Regions from separate parts of the Aminipila sp. genome, predicted to be linked through region 2. Evidence: riboswitches for the same ligand, from Rfam matches in the RefSeq annotation. Region 2 holds a riboswitch; the other holds the start of a gene.

Region 1 (15,208 bases), on a different contig from region 2:
CCTTGTTAAAAGGCAACGGTAGTAAGACCATAATTATGCTTCACCATACAGATACGGTGGATATTGATGATTTTGGAAAACATAAAGAATTTGCCTATAAACCATGTGAATTAGAAAAGCTATTCAGAGATGGCAAAGTTGAATTAGATGATGCAGCCAAAAATGATCTAGACTCTGGTGAATGGTTATTTGGCAGAGGTGTCTCCGATATGAAGGGGGGCGGATGTATTCATCTTTCACTTTTTGAAGAATATACAAAGTCGGAAAGCTTTAACGGTAATATCCTTTTAATCGGAGTTCCCGATGAAGAAAACTTATCTGCTGGCATGCGATCAGCCGCTAATTTATTAAAAAAGTTACGAGAAAAGTATGATTTACAATATTCACTACTTTTAAATGTTGAGCCCCATGACAGGATTGATGAAAATAATGTAACAATATATGACGGATCAGTAGGCAAGATTATGCCTATTTTTCTAGTACGAGGTAAACTTGCCCATGTAGGACAAATTTATAAGGGGTTGAATCCTATAAATTTATTATCCGCTATCGTAAGGAAAACTGAATTAAACCCAGCCTTTATTGAAAAAGCCGGAAATACTATTACACCTCCACCCGCTTGGCTGTATTTTAAAGATAGAAAAGAAATATATGATGTATCATTACCTCTTCTGACAGGGGGTTATATGTCAATTTTATCCCTTACCAAATCCCCTAAAGAAATTTTAGATGAACTAAAAACCATTAGTGAGGAAGCCTTTAAGGAAGTAATTTCTGATATAGAGTCAAGCTATGCTATCTATAGCAGTATGACTGATATGAATCAGGTTAAAATAGACTGGAAACCAAATGTAAAATACTATGGGGAAATTTTCAATGAAATTGTAGCAGAAAAGGGAGAATCCTTTAAACTTGAAATTGCAGAATTCCAAAGGCAGTTAGAAGAAAAAATCAATAATAATGAAATTTCAAGAATCGATGGTTCATATCAGTTAATGGAAAAAACGCTTGAATATTATAGTGATTTATCTCCAATTGTAGTTATTGCATTAGCTCCTCCTTATTATCCAAGCACCAATAATTCCATGCTTGCGAATGCTGCTGAAATTAATAACCTAATATTTAAGCTAGATGAATATGCTAGAAAAGAAATTGGTAATGGCATTTACACACAAAATTACTTTACAGGTATATCAGACTTAAGCTATGGCATGTTTACAGCAGATAAAGAAAATATTGATTATATCAGCCATAATATGCTTTTCTGGGGCGATATGTATTATATTCCTTTAGATATTATCAAAGAACAATCCATGCCAGTATTAAATGTGGGTCCTTGGGGCAAGGATTTACATAAATATACAGAAAGAGTCTATAAAAAAGACCTTTACGAGAACATTCCAAAGCTTATTGATTTTATAGTTAAAAGTTTTTTATAAAAAGGCTTAAAGATTGTATAAGGTGGCTTAAAAAACCACCTTATTGTTTATTTACTAAAAAATTTTAGATAACCGTTCCTGGATTCATAATGTTATTGGGATCAAATACTTTTTTGATGCCTCTCATTAAATCCAGTTCCGCAGAAGATTTGTGCAAGATTAAATCCTTTACTCTTATTTTTCCGATTCCATGCTCACCTGTAATTGTTCCACCATAGGAAAAACAAATATCATACATCTTGTTCTTTAATTCTAATGCATACGGAGGAATTGATCCGTCCTTTAGGTATAAAATATCATTGTGTACATTGCCATCTGCGATATGCGCGATGACATTAGTATCCGTTGCATATTCCTTTACCAGCATTTTTAAATCTTTAATAAATGCAGAAACCTCCGAAACAGGTACCGCCATATCAAAAGAGTCACAAATGTTTTCTTTTATATACTCATAATGCTGACTTCGAATCAAAAGTAATTCCTGCTGTTCTTTCTCTTTTCCTGCATATAAGGTCTCATAGGAATGATTTTTTTCACAAATTGAATTAATCTGCCGACAAGCATCATAAAGTTGATTTTCACTTTTTTCAGAAAGAATAATTAGTAAATCCGCCTGTCCTTTTTTCGCCTGCCACTCCAATCCAAGCATTTCCGCAGTTCCTACAAATAGATGTTTATCCATGTACTCAACCGCAAGCGGTAAATTTCCACTTTGTAAAATATCCATCACTGCCTGACATGCATCCTCAAAATTTTCAAATGGTGCAACCATAGTTGCTGAATAACAATCTTTAGGATATATTCTTAGTACGACCTTTGTTACAATGGCAAGAGTACCTTCACTCCCCAGTAAAAGTTGCATTAAATTGTATCCTGCATTATTTTTTACAAGCTTGCCTCCAAGCTCTAATATTTCTCCGCTAGGCAATACAGCTTCCACACCCATAATATGTTTGCGCATGACTCCATGACGAACAGCTCTGGCTCCACCTGCATTGGTGACAGCCATGCCTCCCATTTGTGCACCTTCATCTCCTGGATGAACTGGAAAACTTAAATCATTGTACTTTTCTAATTCTTCCAACAGATCCATAAGCGTTACTCCGGCTTCTAAGACAGCTACCATATTTTTTCTATCAATTTCCAGAATACCATTCATTCTTTCCATAGATAAGATAATACTTTCTTCAATAGGTGTACAGCCTCCGCAAAGTCCTGTTGCACCACCTCGTACAACTACAGATATCTTATTTTTATTGGCTATCTGCATAATTTTTGAGATTTCTTGGGTATTTTTAGGTTTCATTACAATAGAGTCTGTATTTGCTTTAGGACGATAAGCTTCCTCTACTTCATCATAAAGATAAGATATGGTTTGTTCCTTACTCCTTAATACATAATCACTTCCAACAATTGTTTTTAATGCATTAAAAATGCTCTCTTTCATTTTGCCACACCCTCCTTTTTCCATTGTAGGATGAATTGTGGTATTACTTCATACAGGTCACCGACATACCCATAATCCGCAATCTGAAAAATCGGTGCTGATGGGTCACTATTTACTGCAATGATAATTTGGGATTCTTTCATGCCTGCTACATGCTGCGGTGCTCCGGAAATGCCGCAAGCAAAATATACTTTTGGTTTCACGCGATTTCCACTGTATCCCACTTGTGAAGCACTGTCTGCCATTCCAGCATCAACCAGAGCTCGAGATACTCCAACCTTTCCTCCTAATGTCTCTGCCAGTTCCTCCAGCATTGCTAAATCTTCTCTTTTACGAATTCCTCGTCCACCTGCAACAATAACCTCTGCCTCCGTAATATCAAAATCATTCATAGCTACAATTTCATCTACCATAATTTTTGAATTTAAATTATAATAAGCTTTGATTTCTATAACTTTTTTCGTATTTTGTATATTTCTTTCTGCTTCTTTAAATTCTTTATATCTTACTGTAGCCATCTGCGGATTTGTAATAGTCTTGATATGAGCAAATAAATGATCACTAAATGCAGGCCGAATTTGTATCAAGCGTCCTTCTTCATCCAACTGCAAATCGGTACAGTCCGCAGTCAAACCAGTTTGAAGAGCCGCTGCAATTCGAGGAGCCAATGAACGTCCAAAATTAGTAGCACCAATTAAAACAATTTTTGGTTTCTTCTCCCTTATAAAGGCCACAATATTAGATTTATATGTATACTCTTCAGAAATGGCAAACATAGAACCCTTCATGTAGTAAACAGTCTGTGCCCCCCGATAATTAAGTTCTTCTGCACAAATACCTTCTGGTCCTAAGAGAAGACAGTTTAAAGTTGATTTCATTGTTTTTGCCAATTCTTTTCCTTTATTCAATAATTCATAACTGACTTTATGTATTTCTCCTTTATTTTGTTCTGCAATAACAAGAATTCCTTGTTCTTCTTTCATGGTCATACCTTTACACTATTCCTTTCTTCTCTAAGGCTTCATTCACTGACTGCAAAAAGGCAGTAAAGTCTTCACGAAAGACACGGTTGCACTTTTTAACTTCTTTTGGAACTATAATTTTAGAAACCTTTGTTGGCGATCCTTTTAATCCCGTTTCATCTTCCATCAGAAAGTCGCATAGATGCTGCATGGTTATTGTCTGTATCTGCATCTTAAGAGATTCCAATTTTCGATTTACAGTTGGAAGTTTTAGACGACCTATATTTTTGGTCACACTAATTAACGCTGGAAGCTTTATTGTACGAATTTGCTTATCACCACCAATATTTTCAATGCATATCTTTACTACATCTTTACTTAACGTTAATATCTTCTCTACATAATAGGCATGAGGTATATCTAAAAGCTCTGCAACCTCTGCCCCAACCTGTCCAGTATCCCCATCAACTGACTTTTCACCGCAAATAATTAAATCAAAGTTACCTTCTTTTTTTATAGCTGCGGCAAGTGTTTTGGCGGTTGCATAAGTGTCTGCTCCTCCAAATTGGCGATCCGTAAGCAGAACTCCTCTGTCTGCTCCTCTGGCATAGGCATCTCGTAATGTACGTTCTGCTCTTTGCGGCCCCATCGTCATTACAGTCACAGTTGTATTCGCAGTATTTTTTTCTTTTAAATTAATGGCTGCCTGTAGCGCGTTTTCATCAAAGGGATTCATTTCAGCCTCTGCAGAGGACCGATCTACAATTCCCTTATCCCTATCAAATTTTACTTTATCCATATCAGGTACTTCTTTTACTAAAACAAGTATTTTCATGATACTTCCCTCGTTTCTCTTGCATACTCTAATGAAACTGATTCTATGGTCTTACCACTTAAATCATACTACATTTTTTTGTCTAATGCAATTAATATTTAAATTTTCTGATTTTTTCTATAATATTTAAAAAATACTAATGAAAAACATAAGTTAATTTGCAATTTTTTCTTTTTTCCTATAGAATATTTATTAGAGAGATGTACACAATGTTCACATATAAAGGAGTGTGTTGCATGTTTATGGCAATTGAAAATAAAAAGATTTCTCAAATCGTCATTGAGCAGATTCAGGAAATGATTATGAAAGGCGAACTAAAAGCTGGTGACCAACTTCCACCAGAGCGGATTATGACAGAGCAATTTGAAATTGGACGTCCTGCATTACGGGAAGCACTTAAGGCTTTAGAAGTTTTGGGACTTGTGGAACGACGTCATGGTCTAGGAAATTACATCGTTAACAATGTAGAATCCAACTTTTTTAAACCCCTATCGCTTTCATTTAAACTTAATAATGGTAATGTACAAGAAATTTTGCAGCTTCGTTTTTTAATAGAAACCTTTACCGTTCGAGAAGCTGCAAAAATGGCTACTACCGAAGATACTTTCCGTTTGAAGGAAAAGCAGAAAACTATGATAGAAGCTGAGTCCCCACATGAGAAATCGCAGTGTGATAAGGATTTTCACTTTGAAATTGTACGGATTTGCAAAAACGGCCTCATATTATCCACCTTTGAAAATGCTTCTTATCTTCTGGAGAATTTTATCGGTCAAGCAGTTTATCTCTCCTATTTTACAGCAGAAGATTCAATAGATCGCATTTATGAAGAACATCAAAACATTATTAATGCCATTGAAAAAAGAGATGCTGATTTAGCTGCCTCTTTTATGAATATCCATCTTAATAACATTCGTCCTGAACTCTTACATGAAATTTGAATCGAAATAATGCAAAAAAGGCAGAGGAATTCTGCCTTTTTTCTTTTTCAAAGAATAGTCTGATTAAAATGGTAAAAATATCTTTGTGAGTAAAACGATAATCGGTATTGCAATAATTGTCTTCTGTAAGAAAATAATTACCAAATCAACAATATTTACTGGCATTTTAGATGCAAGCATAACCGAACCAACTTCACTCATATAAATAATCTGTACCAGAGACAAAATCCCTATAATAAATCTTGTTTCTATGGATGGTATGTGGGAACAAATGACAGCAGGAATGAACATATCAGCAAAGCCAACTACGGTTCCAGGTGCTGCAGCAAATGCATCATCCACACCTAGTATCTGCAAATAATATCCAAATGGCATAGAAATCCAGTCAAAAATTGGTGTATATGTAGAAAGCACCAAAGCTAATGTCCCAACACACATTGTAATTGGGACAAGTGTAAATATGATTCCCAAGAACATATCAATGCCTTTATATAGCAGTGCGCCAAGATTTGGGCCATCTCCTGCTTTTGTAACTGCCTGCAAATAAGCCCAACGTCGTTTGCTAATGCCCTCTGGTTCTATCTCATTGATTTGCTTTCCTGCTAATGCATAATACTCATCGGGATATTTTTTACCCAAAGGCCAAATACGTGCCATAATGACAACACTGATAATCCCTGTAAAAGTCATAATTAGGTAAAACGGGATAAAGTATTTTTCAACGTTCATCATTGCCGCAATAACTAAACAGAATGGTAGAGACACTGCTGAGAAACACGTTGCAATCAGCACAGATTCTCTTGCGGTATAATAACCCTGCTCATACTGTGTGCTAGTTAAAACAACTCCTACATTGCAATTTCCAATCCAAGATGCACAAAGGTCAATTGCCGCTCTACCAGGTAAACGAAACAGCGGCCATAAAAAATTTCGGATTAATGTACCTGTATAATCCATAATTCCATAATCCATAAGCAATGGAATTAAGAAGGATGCAGCAAAAAACCATGCAATCAATGTACACAGCAACCCCATCATAGTTCCTCCAGTATCTGCCGATGAGATCCAGACCGGACCTACTTGGAAAAATACCATTACTGCAATGACCGCTCCAACGATGCGTATTGCAAGATAAATAGAAGAAGTGACAAATAATTTTGAAAGCATTTTTCCTTCTACAATTGCTTTTGGTCTAAAAACAGTAGTAATAAAAGACATAATTGCTGAAATAACAACAATTCCGAGAATTGCCTGTGTAGCCCATGGTTTAATAAAGTCTGCCACCCATTGAGAAATAACACCTAAAGGAATATTCATATTTCCATTTACCCAAATTGGACAAAGGAACAAAAATACACCAATAGCAGAAGGAATAATGAATTTTGCTTTTTGTTTTCCTGTTGGATGTTCAACTAATCCAGCCAATACTTGCTTTTTTTCTGCCTCATTGTCTACAACATTTACATGCTCTTCCATATAATTGTCCTCCATTATTCTTTAAAGATGGATACATTCTCCAAACGGTCAAATGCTTCCTTTAAAATATTAATATTTACCGTACAAGCCAGTCTAATATACCCTTCTCCTGATTGACCAAATGCACTTCCGGGTATGGACAATACATGTGCTTCACGAAGAATACAATCACTGGCATTGATAGAACTTAATCCAGTTTCTTTAATGTTCACAAATAAATAGAATGTACCTCTTGGCGGATAAACCACAGACATATGAGGAATAGAATTAATCCGTTCGGCCGCATAAAACATACGTTTTTGAAATTCCTCAATCATAGGAGGCTGGATTGCTTTTCGATTGCGTAACGCATGAATTGCACCTCTTTGCGAAACGGATGGGGCTGTAAACACTACATTTTCGTTAATCATCTGAATTGTCTGAATGATGTAGCTAGGTGCAATGATGTTTCCAATACGCCAACCCGTCATCGTAAAGTTCTTTGAAAAGCTGTTAATAATAATTGTTCTCTCTCTCATACCGTCTAATGCTGCAATTGGAATAAATGGATGTTGGTAACTAAAAGCTGTATAAATATCATCTGCAATTACAATCAAATCGTGCTGCTTGACAATCTGAGCTATTTTCTCCATTGTTTCCACGGTCAAACAGCTTCCAGTAGGGTTGCTTGGTGTATTGATTACCAATGCCTTTGTACGTTCGTTAATCAGACTTTCCAGCCTTTCCATGTTGATTTGAAAGTCTTCATCCTCATAAGTTGCCAATTCGATTGGGATACCACGTGCAAGCTCAACTTGTTGTGGATATGGTGTAAAAAACGGAGCCTGTAAAATGACTTCGTCTCCATCATCCAAAATTGCTTCCAATACCAAATACATTGCAAGGCAACCGCTGGCAGCTACAAAAACTTCTTCATCCTGCACATCCATCTGATATTCTTCTTTATAGTAATTAATAATTTCTTGGCGTAGTTCTGGATCACCTCTAAAATCTGTATACTTTGTGTGCCCATTTCTTGCATCATTGAATGCATTGTCAATGATAATTCTATTAGTAATCAAATCAGGATCACCTAAGCTTAAATTTATCACATCCTTAAATCCCTTTGCCAATTCGTCGACCTTCCCCATGGCCGTCGATTTATCTTTCCAATACCTTTTTGAAATAAATCTGTGTTTCAACGAAATTCACCTCCATCATCTTTCTTAAATATTTAATGGTAAGACCTCATGTACAGTTAAGCATATTTTTCTCTTATTTGCAATAATTTTTGTCAGAATTTTTAATTTATTTGTTTTGAATCAATATAATTATTGAAATTACTATGCTATAAATCACTATATGTGCTTAAATCTTAGTGTAAAAATGTTTTATATATTAAATAACATATAGGTTATGTGGAAAGACCAATTACCCCTGTCCCTTATTAGAGCTTAAGCCCTTTTATCCACTGGCACAGCCAGTGGTTTGCCATACAAATTAAAAACACTCCTCCATGAGCATTCGTGCTCATGAAGGAGTGTTTTTAATTTAGTACTAATATTTACAGTTTATGCATAAATAATCCGCTTCCCAGTTTTGGCTCAAACCAGGTTGACTTTGGTGGCATTACCATATCATTATCAGATACCGAAAGTAAGTCTGATATTTCCACTGGATAAATTGCAAAAGCAACTTCCATATCCGTTTTTACTCTTCTCTCTAATTCTTTCAGTCCTCTAATACCTCCAACAAAATCGATTCTTTTGTCTGTCCTTGGATCTTCAATTCCAAGAATTGGTCCAAGTAAATTATTCTGAAGAATTGAAACATCAAGAGAATCTATAACATGGTCAGGTATAATCTCCGATTTAGCAGTAATTGCATACCACTTTCCATCCAGATACATTCCAAAAATATGCTTTCCTTCAGGCTTATATATTTCAATACCCTTTTCTGCAATTTCAAACCCTGCTGCTGTAATCTTATCTAAGAATTGTTCTACAGAATTTCCATTTAGATCTTTTATAACTCTGTTATAATCAAATATTTTTAAATCATTATCTGGAAATATAACAGCCATAAAGAAGTTAAATTCTTCTTCTCCTGTATAATTGGGATTTTCTTCTCTTCTCTTTAATCCCACTTTACATGCAGAAGCACTTCTGTGATGACCGTCAGCAATATATAGAGATGGAATTTCTCCAAAGATTTCAGTTAATGCCTGAATAGTCATATCATCGTCAACAGTCCAAAGTACATGCTCTATCCCATCACCAGTCTTTATATCATAAAGAGGATCATGGTTTGAGAGCCATCCTTCCACAATGCTTCTTATTTTTTTATTATCTCTATAAGTCAAGAAAACAGGTTCTGTATTTGCATTGCAAATATCAAAATGATTAATCCTGTCGATTTCCTTTTCTACTCTTGTAAATTCATGTTTTTTAATAATGTTATTAATATAATCGTCTACAGCAACACATCCTACGATACCCACTTGCGCTCTGCCATCCATCACCTGTTTATATAAATATAATACAGGTTTAGTTTCTTGAACGAATATACCATCCACTAAGTTCTGGTCAATATTTGCTTTAGCCCTTTCATATACACAGGCTTCATAAGGATTCCCCTGTTCAGGCATATCAATCTCTGATCTGCAAATATGCAAAAAGCTATAAGGATTACCATCTGCCATACTTGCTGCTTCTTCTCTGTTCATAACATCATATGGTAATGAAACCACCTTATCTGAATATTTTTTATCTGGTCTTATTGCTTTAAATGCTCTAACAATTGCCACTTTTTCTTACCTCCATTTTAAGTATATATTTAAGGTGTGAAATTATCTTCCACACCTTACTATATCAATTATTTTATCTGTAACTTCTGTGATACCCATACCAGTAGTGTCAAGTTCTATAGCATCGTCCGCTTTTCTAAGAGGGTTTAATTTTCTTGTAGTATCATTATAATCTCTTTGAATGATATCCTGTAACACTTGGTCATAGGTAATATTTTCACCTTTTTGGAAAAGTTCTTTAAATCTTCGCTCTGCTCTTTCTTCTGCAGAAGCTGTCATAAAAATTTTATATTCAGCATCAGTCAGAACATTTGTGCCAATATCTCTTCCATCCATTACAACACTCTTTGTTTGTCCCATTTTTCTTTGAAGGAAAACAAGCTTTTCTCTCACCTCAGGCAATGCGGAACAGATTGAAGCCATTTTTGAAGCCTCCGGTGTACGAATTATGTCATTCACTACAACTCCATCTAAAATGGTATTTCCTCTTCTAAAATCGATCTCTGTATCAGATAGAATCTGATTAAGAGCATTTTTGTCATCTAAATTAATACCATTCTGCCCTAACTTATATCCTATAGCCCTATACATAGCACCTGTATCGATATAATCAATAGATAAGAATTTTGCTACCTCTTTGGCAATAGTGCTTTTACCTGCTCCACTGGGTCCATCAATTGCAATCCTAATTTTTTCATTATTTAATCTGTTTTTCATCGGTCTTATTTCAGCCTCTTCCCATTATCTAGCAATTTTTCTATTTCTGAAACAAACGTATTTACATCTGTAAATTGTCTGTATACAGATGCAAACCTAACATAGGCAACTTCATCTAATTTTTTTAGTTGTTCCATTATAAGCTCGCCTATAAACTCACTCTGAACTTCTTTCTCCATTAAGTTATTTAGGCCTCGTTCAATCTCATTTACCACTTTTTCAATTTCAAGCATTGGAACAGGCCGTTTTTCGCACGCCTTAATAATCCCATTTAAAATTTTGTTTCTATCAAAGACTTCTCTTCCTCCATCTTTTTTAACAACCATAAGAAGCATTTCTTCAACCTTTTCATACGTTGTAAACCGCTTATTACAATTATCACATTCTCTTCTTCTTCTAATAGCATGTCCCTCTTCAGTAGGTCTTGAGTCGATTACTTTTGTATCTGGATTTTCGCAAAATGGACATCTCATAATGTCACCCCCATCATATAAAAACTTATACGTACTATTTTTCCTGCATCCTAAATCAACATAGCCATATTATATATTCTACTATATCTTGTGTATTTTGAAAAGGAATTATTGCATTTTACCGTAATTTCATACTATTTTATTCAATCATAGTTTCAAGATTAACTAAGATTACATCATCACCTATCGTTTTAATATTTTCCCATTTAATCACATAATCTTCTTCACTTCTTCCAAATATATTAAAAAAGTTCTTAGGTGAAGGTATAACAATCCCTTCTATGGTTCCTGTTTCAAGGTTTACCTCTATATCACTTACATATCCCATGCTTCTACCATCAAAGATGTTAATAACCTCTTTGTTCTTAATATCTTCTGTACTTGTCACCTTTATTTCCCCCTCTTTATGTAATTTTAGCCATTAGGCCTGTACTTTTATAATATATGAAAAAGGCTATGGAATTATTCCATAGCCAATTGATGATTTCTTTTAAAATAACTTTTTGTTTCTGCAACTATAACACCATTTAATGCAATTAGAGCAATTAGATTAGGTATAGCCATTAATCCATTTAAGATATCTGCTAAAGTCCATACGGCCTCTAAAGTTAAAAATGGTCCTATTAAAACTGCTACTATGTACAACCATCTATATCCAGTTAAAATATTTTTGTTGCCACCTGTTAAGTATTCCAAGCATCTTTCACTATAATAATCCCAGCCTAAAATAGTTGTAAACGCAAAGAAAATCAAGCACATCATTAATATAAATGAACCAATTTGCGGGTTCCATGGTAAGCCTGTGGAAAATGCATTTGATGTAACCGCTACCCCCTCAAGCCCTATATCCCAAGAGCCTGTAACCATAATAGTTAATCCTGTCATAGTACAAATAACAATTGTATCAATAAAAGTCCCCGTCATTGATACCAAGCCCTGTCGAGCAGGCTCATTTGTCTGTGCAGCCGCAGCCGCAATAGGTGCACTTCCAAGCCCTGCTTCATTTGAAAAGATACCTCTTGCGACACCTTTTTGCATAGCAACCATCATTGCTCCTAATGCTCCACCAGCAGCAGCTCTCAGCCCAAAAGCTCCGGCAAAAACCTCTTGTATTGCTGATGGAATAGCAGCTACATTATATATAAGTATAGTAACACATATTGCAACATATGCCACAGCCATAAATGGTACGATAATGGTGGAAACACTGGAAATTCTTTGTATGCCTCCTATTATAACAAGGGCTGCTGCTACTGATACAACAATTGCTGCTGCTATAGTGGCAACTGAATAACTGTTGCCTAGCATAGAAACCATCATTTCATTATTTGGATCAAAAACTTGTTTTACAGCTGAAGCTATACCATTAACCTGCGTAATCGTGCCTATACCTAACAGCCCTGCACCAACACCAAATGTTGCAAATGCCTTAGCAAGCCAAACCCATTTTCTCCCCATTCCTTTTTCAATATAGTAAAATGGTCCCCCCAGTGAATGTCCCGTATTACTGTCAAGAGTTCTGTATTTTACAGCTAGTAGTCCTTCTGAATATTTAGTAGCCATTCCAAAACAAGCAGCTAAAATCATCCAGAATAGAGCGCCTGGGCCTCCTGTAACAACTGCTGTAGCAACTCCCACAATATTGCCTGTACCTATAGTAGCAGCCAGAGCCGTGCAAAGTGCTCCAAAACTGCTTACTTCACCAATCCCATTCTCTTCATTTTTAACCATAAACTTTAGAGCCATTCCTAAATGCCTGAATTGTAAAACTCCAAGTCTTATGGTAAGGAATATACCGGTACCCATTATAAGTACAATTAGTGGTACACCCCATACAACATTGTCAATGTTGACTAAAATCTGCGTAAATCGTTCTAACATTTTGTTTTCCTCTCCTTTTAAACATAAAATTAAAAAGTAAAATAAAAAAAGTCGATAAAATCGACTTTCTAGAGAGAAACAATAACAATAGCAATTCAATTAAATTAAAATAACTATATGCCCTGTCCTTTTGCCTGAGAGATAAGTAAGCTCATCACACTTACCGTACACCTTCGGCGCTCATAAAGAGGCTCTCCAGAGAATCATAGTTTCATTTCCGCATCATATACAAAATTGGGTTGCATATATGCATGATGATAAACTAATGTATCAATTCTAGCACATAACACAACCCAATGCAAGTTTTTTGTTTAAAATAACAATGTTTTTATTTATTTTTTGTAATTTTTTACTATTTATGCTTTTTTCTCTGCAGGCACTATTTTCGCATTGTCTACTGCAAAATCAAGTACCTTTTCAAGAAGAAAACTCTTCATAAGATTATCTTTTCCTGCATATTCTTCAAAAGATTTTCCATACTGTTTCTCAAAAGCTTTTTCATCTTCAACGCCCTGTTCTTTCATGAACGCTTTTAGTTTTTCTTTATATTCTTTATCAGAGATGCTTATATTTTCAGCTTTGGCAATGGAATACATAACCATTTCCTGAGATACAATTGCTTCTGAGTATTGTTTTAAATAATCTTTATAAGCCTTTTCATCCATTCCAGTATATTGCTTTATAAAAGCCTGAAACTCCATGTTATACTGCTTAGCATAATTTTCATAGTACTCTTGGTTTTTATCTTTACAAGCCTGAAGTTCTGTTTCTGGATATTTTAACACCTTTGAATTATCCATAATGGTAGCCCAAATTTGATTTCTCATTTCTTCTTCAGCCGCAGATTTCTTTTTTTCTTGTAAATCTTTTTTTACACTTTTTTCATAAGCTTTTAGAGTTTTTTCCTTGCTATTAGCTTTTACAAATTCCAAATCATATTTTGGAGTTTCATTAACCATTATAGCACTAAGAGTTACATCAAAAGCCACATCTTTGCCATTTAATTCTTCTTTACCATAATCTGCTGGAAATTTTAAATTAATAGTCTTCTTTTCCCCAACTTTCATGCCAATAACACCATCATCAAATCCAGGAATATATCCGCTGCTTCCTAATGTTATTGTAGTGCCTTCATCACCAGTACTTCCGCCCTCAAATGCTTTTCCATCAATCTTGCCAACATAAGCAATTTTTACGCTGTCACCTGTTGCAGCAGTACCTTCTTTCTTTTCAACCTGCTTGCTGGCAGCTTGAACTCTGCTTTGTATCTCAGTCTGAACATCTTCGTCAGTAACACTAACCTTTGTCTCAGTTGCCTCAACACCTTTGTAATCCCCCAGTTTTACATATTCCGATAAATCGTAATTAGAATATGGCACAACATAATCATCTTTAGCACCACACGCTGCAAGCGACAGACTTAAACATGATACTAGCAGTAAAGCCATAATTTTTGTTTTACCGTTGTTTCCTTTAATCATTTCATCCTTGCCTTTCTTTTTTTCATTATTGACTATAAAACAATAGTCCATATCTAGTAATTATATTACATAATATAGTAAAATAAAAGGTTTTTTAATTTAAAAGCCCGGCATTATAACCGGGCTAATTTAAATTTTATATTTTCTTTACAATTGTATTTTGCATAACTTTAGCAGTTGTATTTATGCTTACCCTATTTAAACATATTTTCTCATATATTTAAGTGCGTTTTTCTCAAGTCTGCTTACTTGTGCCTGGCTTATTGAAATTTCTTCTGCAACTTCCATTTGGGTCTTTCCTTCAAAGAACCTCATAGTTAAGATATGACGTTCCCTTGGCGATAATTTTTTCATTGCTTCTGAAAGTGATAAATTTTCAATCCACCTAGTATCCGTGTTTTTCATATCCTTTACTTGATCCATTACATAAATAGCATCCCCATCATCATGGAATACAGGTTCAAATAATGATATCGGTTCTTGTATGGATTCCAAAGCAAGTACCACATCAGCCCTTTCCATTTCTGTTTCTTTAGCAATTTCAGCTATAGTCGGTTCTCTTTGCAACTCTCTAGAAAGCTTCTCCCTAGCCTGCAGTGCTTTATACGCTGTGTCCCTCAACGATCTAGAAACTCGAATCGGGTTGTTATCACGAAGATATCTTCTGATTTCACCAATTATCATAGGTACTGCATATGTGGAAAATTTTACTCCATGTGAAGTGTCAAAATTCTCTAATGCTTTAATCAACCCTATACACCCTACCTGGAATAA
Region 2 (15,208 bases):
GTGCTTTTGAAACACTTTTAGGATTTTCTCTTTATAAATTAATAGAAAAAAATTTAACTGTAGAAAGCTCCGTAATAAAGGATATTGCCAATTTATCTGGCGAAAATATTAAAGTAACATATACATTTAAGTATATAAGAAGTGGATCTAATGATGGTGCTTATTTCTTAGATAATATGAAAGTATCAAAAGCATAATAAAATATAAAGGCCAAAACCATAAAAGTACTTTTAATATGTTCCCTCTTAATGGTTTGCAGTAAAAAAATAACTGTAAACCATTAAGGAGGAACATAGTTTTTATGTATTGTTTATTGACAACAGTTTATCTTAAGCATAAGATATTAAAAGTAAGTTAAAAAAAGGAGATATTATGGTTAATAAAGTAATATTAAGTTTATTTTTTATTCTAGTATATGGATTGTGCATATATTTTTTTGTTACAGGTAGTATAAAAGAAAAAATGATTTTTATTATAATAGCTGCATTTGTAGCATTTTTTCACTATTTAGAAAAGAAAAAAATTAGGCAAGAAAATTAAAAATTGATTATAATGATGCGGCCACATTGTTGGCCGCATTTCTTGTATGTTACATTATGGTAATGTACTTACTAAATTGTAACTAATTGTAAACCCGAGCCTCTGGGCATATAATGCTTGTATAATTTTGAATGACAATTACAGATAAAAGCAGGAGGAATGGGTACGTGGCACATGATTTAGATTTAACACAGGGCAGTGTGCGAAAACAGCTGATACGGTATGCACTGCCATTGGTAACTACCAGTGTGATGCAGGGCCTTTATAGCATTATTGATATAATTATAGCGGGACAGTTTGTTGGAAAAGAAGCGGTTTCTGCCATAAATAATTCAAGTCAGATTATGGGACTACTTACACAAATAGCCATAGGGTTTACTTTAGGGGGGAATATTCTAATAGGACAGTACTTTGGCAGTAGAGATGAAGAGGGCAGAAAGCAGGCAACAGGTACATTGTTTTTATTGAGTATGGTACTAGGTGCAGTAATTTCTGTATGGCTTTATTTTAGCTCAGAAAGCCTACTAACTTTGTTGGGAGCACCTTCGCTAAAAGATGCTGTGATTTATTTAGAAATCTGCTCAGCAGGGTACGCGTTTATTTTAGGGTATAACGGGCTTAGCGCAATTTTAAGAGGCGTAGGTAACTCAAAAGTGCCGCTTAGGTGTATTACAGTGGCAACAGTACTAAATATCATATTGGATCTTTTCTTTGTGCTAGTGCTGCATAAAGGAGTGGAAGGAATGGCTTTAGCCACTGTAGCAGCACAAATAGTATCTTATATTATGGCACTATTGTACTTAATAAAGGCAAAGGAGTACTTTGGTTTTCATCTGGCTACTCTTCGGATTAGAGCGGATAAATGTAAGAAAATATGTCAGCTGGGTGTACCCTGCATGCTGCAATGGACTATCGCAAGTTTATCATGGCTTGTAGTTACATATTTTATAAATCAGTATGGAGTGGATGTATCTGCAGGAAATGGAATCTCTATAAAAATTAAAGATTTTTGCCAGTTATTTATATCGGCCATGTCAAGTGGTGCATCCACAATGATTGCTCAGACCTTGGGAGCACAAATGTACGACAGGGCAAAAGAAGTTATGTATGAAGCTATGAAAATAACAGTAGGATTGGCACTTATCATAATTGTCATTGTAGAACTGGCAGCACCGTTGATAACTTCTGCATTTACAAGTGATGTATCCGTTGCAGATGCAGCAGTACTAAACCTTCGAATTGAAATAATAGGACAGGCTTTTTATGCATCATTTCTTATTTACCATTCATTGATGACTGGAGCAGGACATACCTGGATTGTGATGGGAAGTTCCTTTGTCAATTGTATTCTATTCAGAGTAGTACTTGTCATCATTTTAAACCAATACTTTGGTATAATGGGGGTGTATCTTGGTTGTATGATAGCACCAAGCAGCTCTATTCCCATTGGATGGATTTATACCAAATCAAATATATGGCGTAGAAAAATAGTGTAGGGAAGGAGCACCAACAGTGGGGTTTGTACCTTTCGCCTCATCAATGGGTGTAATTGCCATGACTGGAATGGCCTCCAGAAGACCATTTTATCTTGGTAGTGCCTTTATGATTGTTCTTGGACTAATAGCGCCAGTAGGGTCTTTTTTGCCTCTATACCTCCCTCAGTAGGTTATGCAGCCATGATGATTGTATTTGCATTAATTTTTGGGCAGGGATTACGGGAATTCCAAAGAGTGGAGTTCACACAAAGAGAGAATCTTATCGTAGGAATGCTTATGAGCATTATACTGGAGCAGTTGGTTTTACGTGAAAAACTGATTAAATAGAATAAAAAAGCCTTGAAGCTTCTAAATAGAGAGCTCAGGGCTTTTTTTATTGTTTAATCTTTTTTTTGTTTACTTTTATTTTCACCGCTGCTTTGTGAATTAGAACTCAAAAGCCTTTCGACGATTTCTTCTTTGTTATTCATAAAGTCTGCGGTCGTATCTTCTATTGATAAATTTTTCTCTACCACATAATCAACAAAATCACAAAATTGTTCATAATTATCAATTATTTCTGATACACACTTATGATATTTTTTTTGTGTGTGCACTAAAAAAGCATCTGGATCGATTTCTATATTTAACTGACGCATACGTTCAATACTCCACATATAAATCATATCAAGGGCAGGAATTATCCTTTCACCTGCAGGAGTCAAAATATATTCTACTTTTAATGGAATAGTATTGTATTGGATTCTTTCAATTAGGCCATCTTCCATAAGTTCTTTTAGTTGCTGACTTAGTACTTTTTCGCTTACAGGTAATGTTTTTTTAGTTTTTGAAAAACGAATAACACCATGATGATGAATGTGATGTAAAATAGTCATTTTCCATTTGCCGCCTAAACAAGATAAGGCATACTGATATGGGTTAGTTCCTATCATAGAGAACCTCCTTTTTCCCAAATATTAATCCCTAAACTGTTACACTATCACGATTAGTATTATAGCAAATTTTACTCATAGAGTCAATTTGGGATTGTATTTTTGATGTTTTTTTTGATATTTTTTTGTCATAAAATTTGTTAATAAAATATCAATAGAACTTTAATAATTAGGGAAGGGTTTAGAATATATAATATCAAAATATAAAAAACAAAAAATATAGAGCAAAATTGTCAAAAAATAGAGAAATAAATAGATTGACGTCAAAAAAATGCAAATATATATTGACAAAATTATAACAAAAAATTAGTTACTGATAAGTAACCATGTAACAGCAAAGTAACTCTCTTACAGAAAAGTTAGAATTGTAGAACAATTTTTGTAGTGCTATACTCCAATCATAAAATCTAATCAGGCCATAGACAGAAGCTATGCCACTTGATTAATAAAATAAAAAGCATGCGACTGAGTAATAAGTACCCAGCCAATAAAAACGGAGGTAGCACAAATGATTAAAAGAACTGTAAGTGAATTAAAACCTTATGAGGCACCTGGACATTTTGGATGTACGGCTATGAGATATCATGGAAAGGATGAAACTGGAGCAGAAAAGTTTTGGATTGGAAAATCAGTTTTTCTTCCTGGTGGTGGAGCTGATTGGGCATACGAAGATAATCCGTTAGAAAAAGTTTATTATGTACTTAAAGGTGAAATGACTATCACAGATAAGGAAGGAAAGAAGTACGTAGTAAAGGCTGGTGAATCTATTTCATTCCCACCAAATGAAGGCAGAGGTTTAAAGAACGAAACAAATGAATCAGCAGAAATGTTAGTTATCATTAACTACCCTGACGCAAAATAGGCGCTGGAGAATGACAATATAAGGAGAAAGAGAAATGGTAGAGAAGCAGTTTGTAAACAACTTATTTGATGTGAAAGGCAAGGTGGCTTTAATTACTGGAGCTACAGGTGCTTTAGGAAAAGCCGTTGCCATGGGATATGGTTTAGCCGGTATGAAGGTTATGATTACCGGACGTGGCGAAGAAAAGTGTAAGGCTATATGTGATGAACTTGCTAAAGAAGGAATCGAATGTGGGTTTTCAACAGGCGATCCTGCGATAGAAGAAGAAGTGATTAAGGTTGTAAGTGACACAGTGGCTAAGTTTGGAGAGATTAATGTATTGGTTACAGCCGCTGGATACAATCACCCACAGCCAATTGTTGAACAAGAGCTAACTGAATGGCAGAAAATCATGAATTCAGATGTACAGGGAACTTGGTTGTTCTGTAAGTACGTTGGAGAAAGAATGATTGCACAGGGTAAAGGCGGCAAAGTGATACTAGTTTCTTCAGCTCGTTCAAAGATGGGTATGGCAGGCTACACAGGATACTGTACAGCTAAAGGCGGTATAGATCTAATGGCTCAGTCTCTTGCTTGTGAATGGACAGCTAAGTATAAGATTAATGTAAATACAATTAACCCTACAGTATTCCGTTCAGATTTAACTGAGTGGATGTTTGATCCATCAAGCGAAGTATACAAGAACTTTTTAAAGAGACTTCCAATTGGAAGGCTTGGCGAACCAGAAGATTTCGTAGGCCCATGCATCTTCTTAGCATCATCGGCTAGTGACTTTATGACAGGTGCAAATGTAGCTGTTGAAGGTGGATACTGGGCTAACTAATTATATCAATATATATAACTATTTGTTAAAAAATAAAAAATCTTATGAGTAAAACTAGAGGAGAATAAAAAAATGGGAAAGAAAGTATTTATTGATTTAACACATCCGTTCAGTGCAGATATTCCACGTTGGCCATATTTTGTAAAGCCAGTTATCGATTCAATGCACACGTTGGCCAAGGGCGGTGTTCTTACACAAAGAATTGATTGCGTACAGCATACAGGCACACACTGTGACGCACCTCGTCACGTTATGGAAACTGAATTCGATGGTAAAAGAGCTCGTTATACTCATGAAATGCCGGTTGATGCATACACAGGTGAAGCAGTTTGTCTTGAAATCAATGTTGAGCGTTGGGGACTAATTACTAGCGAACATCTTGAAGATGCTTGCAAACGTGCAAACATCAAGCCTGAGGAATTGGAAGGCATGATTGTATGTCTAAATACAGGAATGCACCGTAAATTTGATGATTCAAAAGAATACTATCATTATTCATGTGGAACTGGTGTTGATGCAGGAAAATGGTTTGTAGAACACAAGGTTAAGTGCGTAGCTATGGATATGCAGGCTCTTGATCACCCACTACATACAGCTATGGGAAATAATGGCGGTACACGCATGAATTTAATCGGTGCTTCTGGAAAGCCAATCACAGAAGAATACAAAGAACAGTTCGGCGAAGAAGCATATGCTGAATTTGACAAAGATGAATACATCAGAATTCACGGACAGGAAGCATACGATACAAAATTCGGCGATTTAGAAGCAATTGGTTGCTGGGGAACATGGGAACCTTGCCATAAAGAAATGTTAGGACATGGCATAGTTGGCGTTGAAAATCTTGGTGGAGACTTAGATAAAGTGTCTGGAAAACGTTTCAGATTCTTCTGCTTCCCAATCAGATGGTATATGGGAGACGGCTCTATGGTTCGCTGCGTCGCAGAAATTGAAGAAGACAATGTAAATGATGTACCTGACAGAGTTTATACATATGCTAGCATTTAAAAAAGTTTTCAAGTACGGTATTGTATAGTAAAGTGTTGTATAATAGAAGCCTTATACGTTAACACATAAATAAAGGAGGACTGAGGGCCTTTATTGTAAAGCTTCTCAGTTCTTCTTTTTTTAAGTTTATTCGGAATTATAGTAGTATTTTTATTTGAGAGGAAAAACGAAATGAGTGATAACAAAAATTCAGTAGTAAATTTCGGCGCTGCGGGATGGGGAACAATTCTTTATTGTCTGTTCATGTTCTTCTTTTATGTTGGTATGGTAAATGATGGGACAAACGTACTTGCGCCTACAGTAGCTGCAAATCTTGGATGTGAACCTGGAACATTGATTCAGATCAACGGATACATGGGTATGGTTGCTGTAATTGGATTTATTTTTGTAGGGCAGATTAACCGCAGATTTGGAGCTCGAAAGACGGCTGCGTTTTTTACAATTTTAGCAGGTGTAGCCTATATTATCTGTGGTAACTCTACAAGCATCCCGATGTATGCCGTTTCAATGCTGGTTGTTGCAACAAGTATGATGTCAGCAGGATATATTGCAGGAGGTACATTAGTAGCTGCGTGGTGGCCTAAGAAAAAAGGGATTATCATGGGATATACAACTATGGGACATAACTTTGCATCTGCATTTTATGTAGCCATTTTAACTGGCTTAGTAGCAGTATATGGTAACATTAGTAGTGGATGTATTCCAATTGGTGTTGCTGCAATTGTACTAGGAATTATTGGCGCAATCTTTGTCCGTAACACTCCACAGGAAAGAGGATTGAACCCAGATAACGTATCTGATGAATATTACAAGAAAAATTATGATACAGCTGACGATGATGGACACATAAAAGATGGAGGTTGGACAACCAGTAAACTGTTAAGCACTAAAGAGTTATGGCTTGCTGCAATAACAACTGGATTTTTCCAGATTTGCTCAGTAGGAGTCATGACACAACTTGTTACTCGTAATATCCGTGACTTTGGAATGGAACAGGGAAAAGCTCTTGCAATCATGACTGTTATCGCTTTAATTGGTGTAATAGGTTCATTTATCATCGGTGTTATCGATGACCGTATCGGAACAAAGAAAACAATGATGATGTTTGGCCTTTGGTATGCGATTGCTTTAACATTTAACTTTATGTCAACTAGCGTAGGTCTTACATTTTACATCTCAATTTTTATGATTGGTATGGGGATTGGCGGTTCTGCAAACTTCACAACATCACTTCCTACATCTATTTTCGGACGTCAGGGTTTTGACAAGGTAAACTCAGTAATTTTCCCAATCCAGGGATTCGTAACAGCTTGGTGCTTTGTAATCAACGGTGTTGTAACGAACGTTATCGGTGACCTAAAGATTGCTTATATAATCTTTGCATGTGTAGCATTAGTTAATATCCTTCTTGTTAAATTTGTTGACGAACACAAATATAACAAGGACTTTGCAGCAGAGCTAGCACATAAATAATTATAATCAGTCATTAAAAATTCTATATAATGCGTTTAGCATTAGGACACCTTTTGGTGAAAGTACACACCGGCAGGTGTCTTTTCTTGCCGATAAAAGCATCTGTATTTTGGGTTGACTTTATGGACAAATGGTTTTACTATATAATCAAATATACAAATTAGTGCTCCCATCATAAAAAATAATGATTTTGTCAGTAAAAATTAGTGCTCCCATCATAAAAAATAGTAATCTCATCAGTAACAATTAGTAATCTTCGTCAGTAAAAATTAATGATTTCCCCCCATAAAATTAGTAATTGCCGTCAGTAAATTGTAATAATCCTCATCAGTAAGAAATAGAAAGCGCGCTCTATTTATAAGAAATTACTGTAAAAATTTGTATGAGCAGAATTGCATGTTTAGCTTTAACCTGCAAAGCTGTTTAAACTGGAGCTTATATCAAAGAGAGGTGATTTTGGTTTGAGGCAAGTAAGCTGCCAGTAATTTATCGGTCAAAAATATACTAAGAGGAGGAAGTGTTGTGAAAAACATATTTAAATTTAAAACTTTTATGTTTATGCTTGTGCTTATTATCATAAGTACGCAGTGTAGCTTTGCATTTGGAGAAGATAAAAATAACTTTGAAGCTGCAGCCGGAGATTCAATCAAGGTCAATGAAGATAAAGGCCTGGATGGAGCGAATGCTACTGTTCTGGAATCGGATTCAGATCATACAGTCATAAGATTTGATGTGGGAGAATTTGCCAAGAATGCAGTGGATATAGAAGAATCGGAATATTACAAAATAATTTGCAGCGGGACAAGCTTTGAAGAGGAGTTAGGTTTACCTGAGCTGCCACGTATATGTCGCAGCATAACAATACCGGATTCCACAGATATGAAAGTAAGTGTGCTGTCATCGGAATATACCGATTATGAAAACTGCCCTATAGCACCGTCTAAAGGTAGTATCTCAAGAGATGTTAATCCGGATGATATTCCATACACCTTTGGAGAAGTCTATAAAGGGGAAGGATGGTATCCTTCTGGCGATATGGTTTCAATCAGTGATCCTTTTATTATGAGAGAACTGAGTGGTGCTACAGTCAGAGTTAATGCTTTCCAGTATCAGCCTTCCACCAAAACATTGAGAGTCTATGATTCCGTTACGGTAGAAGTTAAAAATGAGAGCCAGTACAATGTTAACAGCTTAGATTCTTATATGTCTATGCCTGCGCCTACTCATACTGAGGCGTTTGAAGCAGCATACCAAAATCTCTTTATCAACTATAACAGTGGACAAAATGTAAGGTCTAGGGCGACAGCATCAGAAGATGGTGATATGCTCATAATAGTATATGATAAATTTAGTAGTGCTATGGATCCTTTTATTCAATGGAAGAATTCAAAAGGAATCAACACTACAATGGTAAAAATATCACAAGTATCACCAAGAAATAATCCTAGTGAAATCAAGAAGTATATAAAGAACTATTACAATCAGCACCCAAGCCTAGCGTATGTGCTTCTGGTGGGTGACTATCAACAGATATCTTCACCAAAATATTCCAGTGGTGTTTCAGACCCTGAATATACAAAGGTGGCAGGAAATGATAATTATCCTGATATATTTGTAGGTCGTTTTTCCGCTGAAACTATTGCGGATGTGCAAACCCAGGTACAACGAACTATTGATTTCGAGAAAAATGGAAGTAATACAGCAGATTGGTATAAAAATGGTGTAGGAATTGCATCTGCTGAAGGAAGCAATGAATCGGATGCAGAGCACATGGATAATATACGTAACAGGCTTTTGAACTCCGGGTATACTCAAATTGACAGAATATATGATCCTGGTGCATCTGCTTCAAAAGTTACAGACAGTCTCAACCAGGGCCGCGGTATCATAAATTACTGTGGACATGGGGCACAAACTTATTGGGTTACTACACGCTTTGGCAACAGTGATGTTGCGGCACTTCAGAATCAAGAACATCTTCCATTTATAGTGAGTGTATCCTGTGTCAGTGGCAAATTCCAGTCCGGAACATGTTTTGCAGAAGCATGGCTTCGTTCCCAAAACAGCAACGAAGAACCTATAGGAGCAGTAGGCACCTATATGTCGACGATAAACCAGCCTTGGATACCTCCAATGGTAGGTCAGGACGCCATCATTGATCAGGTCTGCAATAAAACTAAGACCTCGTTTGGAGGACTTTGCTATACCGGTGCCAGCAAGATGCTGGATAACGGTACATCTAGTGATATCGAGACATTCAACACCTGGACAGTTTTCGGGGATCCATCCATACAATTAATCCCAAATTAAAAGGATAGTAAAATCAGAACGGTTTATAACACTAAAAAAATCAGGAAATAGTATATTCCATTTCCTGATTTTTTAGTGTTTTATTATGTCTGGCTAAGCTGATGTATTATAACATTTATTATTTAGCAGATCCGTTTTTGCTAAGTTTTACAACTAAACCACTGAGTGCGGCTAATGCTAAAATGTTTGGAATGACCATGAGTGCATTAAAAAAGTCTGCAAGCTCCCATACCAAATCGACTTTTAATGTTGAACCTAGGATGATAAATAAGACTACCAAGCAGGAATAAATTTTAACTGCCTTTTCACCAAATAGGTACTTCACATTAATTGCACCGAAAAAGTGCCAGCTGAGAATTGTTGAAAATGCAAAGAATAATAAGCAAATTGCAACATATAAGTCTCCCCAATTTCCGAAGCAGTTAACAAATGCGGCCTGTGCTAAAGCTGTGCCAGTTTTTCCAGTAGACATAGCCCCTGTACATAAGATTGAAAAAGCAGTAAGGTTTAGAATAATAAATGTATCGATAAACACACTAATCATGGCTCTTAGACCCTGCTCATGAGGAGTTTTGGCGGTAGCACGTGCGTGTGCATGAGGTGTTGAACCCATACCGGCTTCATTTGAAAATAAACCTCGTGCTACACCATAACGAATGGCTTCCTTTATAGTGATGCCGGCAGCGCCTCCAAGGACTGCCTCCGGCTTAAATGCACAAACAAAAATCATCTTTAATGCAGCTGGTAAATTTGAAATATTCATTGCTAATAAAATAATACTTCCTATTATATATATAAATGCCATGAGTGGAACAATCTTCTCTACAACCATGGAAAGGCGCTTTGTACCACCGATGAAGATAAAGGCCGCAACAACTGCAAGAAGGAGACCTATTACCAAAGGATTTAGGTTTATTCCTCTTGATGCAAAGGCTTCCGTAAAAGCACTGCCAATAGAATTGGACTGTACCATGTTACCCATAAATCCAAGAGCCAGTACGATAAAAATAGCAAAGGCAGTAGCAAGTATCTTGCCAAAAGTCCCTTTAAAAGCTTGTCTGATGTAATAAACAGGTCCCCCGGTAATGTGGCCGTCAGAGTCTACTGTTTTGTATTTCTGTGCAAGAGATGCTTCTGCATAAATGGTGGACATACCGAAAAAGGCACTAACCCACATCCAAAAGATTGCACCAGGACCACCGGAAATAAGTGCAGTAGCAGCACCAGCCAGGTTACCAGTACCTACTTGACCGCCAATGGCTGTAGCGATTGCTTGAAAAGGTGTCATTTCTCCGTTTTCACTTTTAGCCCCATTAAAACTGAAATCCTTAAATAGAAGCTTCCAGCCTTCGGTAAATTTTCTAATTTGAATAAATTTTAACCGAAAGGTAAACATTATTCCTGTACCGCATAGAAGAATGATAAGGAGAATACCCCACAAAAATCCATTGGCTTTTACTACTAGTTCTAACATAATTATTCTCTCCATTCATGACTTAACCCAGTTTGTGAAACAAATTGAATTATTTAAAGTAATAAAATAAGAGCTGATTGGTTATCAGCTCTCTGGGAGTAGAACATTTGCATACAATAGGAAGTTGCTATGGGCTTAGGTCGTTGTATTTTCCAATATAGACCATAAAAAAATCCGATACCTGTTTCTAGTGAAACGGGTTCGGACACCACATACTGAAAACCTATTGTTCTGATTTGTATGCCCTGTCCTTTTGCCTGAGAGATCGCTAGACTTTATTGCCTAACTTACACCTTCGGCGCTCGTTTTTATCAGTTATTTAACTGGAACTGATTTGAGACTCTCCAGAGTTATTAACATTGTTGTCAACATCAATGGCAACACATTAACATATAGAGAATTTAAATGCAATATAAAAATAAATATTCGAAATAATTAAAAGATTTCCAAAAGAATTTCAAAAGAAGTTACCTGTTGTAAATACACGAAATTTGTTATACAATAAATAATTAAACTTCTAATTATAATGTTATCAAGGTGGGGAAAGTAATTGAAACAACAAACATGGACAAACTATATTATTGTGGCACTATTAACAACCCAGCTTTTTATCGGTTATTTAGGTATACCTTTAATGAGTGGCAGTCGATTTTCTGTAGATTGTAAACCTGACATTATAATTGTTGGTGAGAATGAGGGTGGTAAGCCGCCAGTTGTGGTTGAGTCTGATGAAAGTGTAGCTAGGAGAGAAACTCTAAAACGTGACTTGGACAAAGGCTTGTTCATTCTTGTCAACAAACAAAATCCTGTAGATAGTAGTTATAAACCTGATGATTTGACAGCCATTAAGTATTTTGCTCCGGATCGCCCTCCAGAAGGCAGAGTGATGAGGGCAGAGGCAGCAGAGGCTTTTAATCGGTTATCAGAGGTAGCAGCAAAAGAAGGTTATGAAATAATTGTAACTACCGCTTATCGTTCTTATGAATTCCAAACGACCTTATACAACAATTATGTAAAAAGAAATGGACAGCAGAAGGCAGATACATTTAGTGCTCAGCCTGGGAAAAGCGAACATCAGACAGGGCTTGCGGCAGATGTAAGTTCTCCATCTGTAGGTTATCAGCTGACAGAGGACTACATCCATACGCCAGAAGGAAAGTGGCTCAATGATAATGCATATAAGTTTGGCTTTATCATAAGGTTCCCTAAAGGAAAAGACAGCATTACAGGATACATGTACGAGCCGTGGCATATTCGATATGTGGGAAAAACGGCGGCAAAAGAGATTTTTAATGAGGGATTTACCCTTGAAGAGTATTTAGAAAAGGAGATATAAAATGGCGCACTATTTTAATGAACCATCAAGAACATTTAACGAATATCTGTTAGTACCAGGATTTTCAGGCAAGAATTGTTCACCAGACAATGTAAGCCTTAAGACCCCGGTAGTAAAGTTTAAGAAGGGTGAAAAACCTTCAATTACAATGAATATTCCACTTGTTTCAGCTATCATGCAGTCTGTTTCAGACGACAAAATGGCAGTTGCTTTAGCTAAAGAAGGAGGAATTTCTTTTATATTTGGGTCACAGTCCATCGAAAGCCAGGCTGCAATGGTTAAAAAAGTAAAGAGCCATAAGGCAGGTTTTGTAACAAGTGATTCAAACCTGAGACCGGATCAGACTTTAGCAGATGTACTTGCATTAAAGCAAAGATGTGGACATTCTACTATTGCTATTACAGATGATGGAACTGCTGCAGGTAAGATACAGGGTATCGTTACAAGCAGAGATTACAGAGTGAGCCGTATAGACCCTAGTACAAAGATCTCAGAATTTATGACACCGTTTTCAGCACTTGTTTATGCTGAAGAAGGCTGTACTTTATCAGAGGCAAACGACATGCTTTGGGATCACAAACTAAATGCTCTTCCTATTATAGATAAGAATCAGAGATTAACCCATTTTGTATTCCGTAAAGACTATGATTCTCACAAGGATAATCCAAATGAACTCCTTGATGCTCACAAAAGATATGTTGTTGGCGCAGGCGTAAATACAAGAGATTTTGAAGAAAGAATTCCAGCACTAGTGGAAGCTGGTGCGGATGTTTTATGCATTGACTCTTCTGAAGGATTCTCAGAATGGCAGAGGGACACCATTGCATATGTAAGAGAAAAATATGGGGATACCGTTAAAATCGGAGCTGGTAATGTTGTTGATGGTGAGGGCTTCCGATATCTTGCAGAAGCTGGTGCTGACTTTATTAAAATTGGTATTGGCGGTGGATCCATTTGTATTACAAGAGAACAAAAGGGTATCGGCCGTGGACAGGCTACAGCTACCATTGATGTAGCAAAGGCTAGAGATGAATATTTTGAGAAAACTGGTACTTATATTCCAATTTGTTCAGATGGTGGTATTGTTTATGATTATCACATGACATTGGCACTTGCTATGGGTTCAGACTTTATCATGCTAGGTAGATATTTCTCGAGATTTGACGAATCTCCTACAAACAAGCTTATCGTTAATGGAACTTATGTGAAGGAATACTGGGGTGAGGGCTCAAACAGAGCTAGAAACTGGCAGAGATATGATCTTGGCGGTGATGGCAAACTTAAATTTGAAGAAGGTGTTGATTCTTATGTCCCTTATGCAGGAAGCTTGAAGGATAACGTTACACTTTCATTAAACAAGGTTAAGTCTACTATGTGTAACTGCGGAGCATTATCCATCCCTGATCTTCAGAAGAACGCAAAGATTACGCTTGTTTCAGCAACAAGTATTGTTGAAGGCGGAGCGCATGATGTTATATTGAAGAATACAGATAACAATTCAGTAAGATAGGCTTGCCTTTTTTCCGTTCTGCTTCGGTTTGTGCACTCGAGCGGTGCTCACGTACTATTAGTACGCTCCGCTCCGTCTCACTTACAAACCTGTGCATAACGAAAAAAATTCTGCGCCTATGTATTTAAAATAAAATAAGATAAGAAGCTATAGAGGCAGTGCCATGGAAACGAAATATTTAAATATAAAAACAATTGCAGCGTCATATATTATTTTCCTGTTAGGTTGGACCATGTGGAACTTTTGCTTTAATCCAAAGGACTTAAATGAGTACATTAGCTGGGGGATTGGGCTTGCAGTTCATATCGTATGGTGGCCGTTATTTGCACTAACTTTAATAACAAAATATGATGGGAAATTAATGATATCCTCTAGGGAAATGGTGTCTACAAAACCAAAACTTAAAATATTGATTCCGCTTTTAGCGCTAGCAGGTGCTTACAATTTGGGAGTATATTTCTTTGATAGTACTGGTTTTGGAACAGAAATGAAAATGTATGATTTGATAGTAACAGTTTTAACAGTAGGTATCTTTGAGGAGAGTGTATTTCGTGGGTGGTTTCTAAATTCAATTGCTCATTTTACAGGAGGATTAAAAGCTAATTTCATATCTTCTGCTCTTTTTGTATTCATTCACTATCCTTCATGGATTCTCCATGAATATGGAGCAATGCTTATGATAAGTAGAAGTGTTATGATTTTTCTACTAAGCTTAATTTTTGGATGGGTGTTCATAAAGAGTAGATCAATATGGACTGGAGCAATTTTTCATTCATTCTGGGATTTCATTTCTTTTATGATATGATAAGTTTAAATTTGAGAATTTTGGTTTAATTATAAATGATTTATTGATAAGTGAATGCAGCACGTGAATGTTTACCCTTTCATGTACTGATTATAGTGGAGGTAAAATGCAACAGGAAAAGATTATTGTACTTGACTTTGGAGGTCAGTATAACCAATTAATTGCAAGAAGAGTAAGAGAATGTAATGTTTACTGCGAAGTACATCCTTATACTCTTGACATTGAAAAAATAAAAGAAATTAATCCCAAGGGCATTATTTTTACGGGAGGACCTAACAGTGTTTATGGTGAAGAGTCGCCACAGTGCCCAGAAGAAGTATATAAGATGGGTATTCCTATTTTGGGGCTTTGCTATGGTGCACAGCTTCTTGCTCATCAGCTTGGCGGCAAGGTGGAGACTGCTCCTGTTTCTGAATACGGAAGAACGGAACTGAAGGTAGACAGTGATTCAGTATTATTTAAAAATGTTTCAGAAAATACTATAGTTTGGATGAGCCATACAGACTATATTTCAAAGGCGCCAGAAGGTTTTAAGGTTGTGGCTTCCACACCTGTATGCCCAATAGCTGCTATGGAATGTCCAGAGAAAAAGTTTTATGCTATGCAGCACCACCCCGAAGTTAATCACACTCAGGAAGG

What was found. Region 2 has a riboswitch for glycine ahead of RTW14_RS05145 (alanine/glycine:cation symporter family protein). Riboswitches for the same ligand answer to the same signal wherever they lie in the genome.
Region 1: another riboswitch for glycine. It lies ahead of RTW14_RS06240 (alanine/glycine:cation symporter family protein); the one in region 2 lies ahead of RTW14_RS05145 (alanine/glycine:cation symporter family protein).

What each region holds. Positions count from the first base shown of each region.
Region 1 covers NZ_DAMBYD010000004.1:66,415-81,622, reverse strand. Annotated here, with positions in the region: gene RTW14_RS06295 (M20/M25/M40 family metallo-hydrolase) at 1-1,439, shown strand, start outside; gene RTW14_RS06290 (FAD-binding oxidoreductase) at 1,504-2,886, opposite strand; gene RTW14_RS06285 (electron transfer flavoprotein subunit alpha/FixB family protein) at 2,883-3,869, opposite strand; gene RTW14_RS06280 (electron transfer flavoprotein subunit beta/FixA family protein) at 3,880-4,683, opposite strand; gene RTW14_RS06275 (FadR/GntR family transcriptional regulator) at 4,920-5,621, shown strand; gene RTW14_RS06270 (YjiH family protein) at 5,685-7,097, opposite strand; gene RTW14_RS06265 (pyridoxal phosphate-dependent aminotransferase) at 7,112-8,278, opposite strand; gene RTW14_RS06260 (DUF1015 domain-containing protein) at 8,641-9,882, opposite strand; gene cmk ((d)CMP kinase) at 9,925-10,599, opposite strand; gene nrdR (transcriptional regulator NrdR) at 10,605-11,072, opposite strand; gene RTW14_RS06245 (PRC-barrel domain-containing protein) at 11,212-11,460, opposite strand; gene RTW14_RS06240 (alanine/glycine:cation symporter family protein) at 11,535-12,953, opposite strand; glycine riboswitch at 13,066-13,162, opposite strand; gene tig (trigger factor) at 13,310-14,434, opposite strand; gene sigG (RNA polymerase sporulation sigma factor SigG) at 14,633-15,208, opposite strand, start outside.
Region 2 covers NZ_DAMBYD010000003.1:214,801-230,008, reverse strand. Annotated here, with positions in the region: gene RTW14_RS05200 (hypothetical protein) at 1-197, shown strand, start outside; gene RTW14_RS05195 (hypothetical protein) at 373-540, shown strand; gene RTW14_RS05190 (MATE family efflux transporter) at 708-2,036, shown strand; partial or broken gene RTW14_RS18800 (solute carrier family 23 protein) at 2,080-2,363, shown strand; gene RTW14_RS05175 (winged helix-turn-helix transcriptional regulator) at 2,417-2,968, opposite strand; gene RTW14_RS05170 (cupin domain-containing protein) at 3,477-3,830, shown strand; gene RTW14_RS05165 (SDR family NAD(P)-dependent oxidoreductase) at 3,865-4,653, shown strand; gene RTW14_RS05160 (cyclase family protein) at 4,726-5,661, shown strand; gene RTW14_RS05155 (MFS transporter) at 5,833-7,134, shown strand; gene RTW14_RS05150 (C25 family cysteine peptidase) at 7,657-9,444, shown strand; gene RTW14_RS05145 (alanine/glycine:cation symporter family protein) at 9,563-10,918, opposite strand; glycine riboswitch at 11,154-11,276, opposite strand; gene RTW14_RS05140 (M15 family metallopeptidase) at 11,469-12,254, shown strand; gene RTW14_RS05135 (IMP dehydrogenase) at 12,256-13,764, shown strand; gene RTW14_RS05130 (CPBP family intramembrane glutamic endopeptidase) at 13,928-14,569, shown strand; gene guaA (glutamine-hydrolyzing GMP synthase) at 14,676-15,208, shown strand, end outside.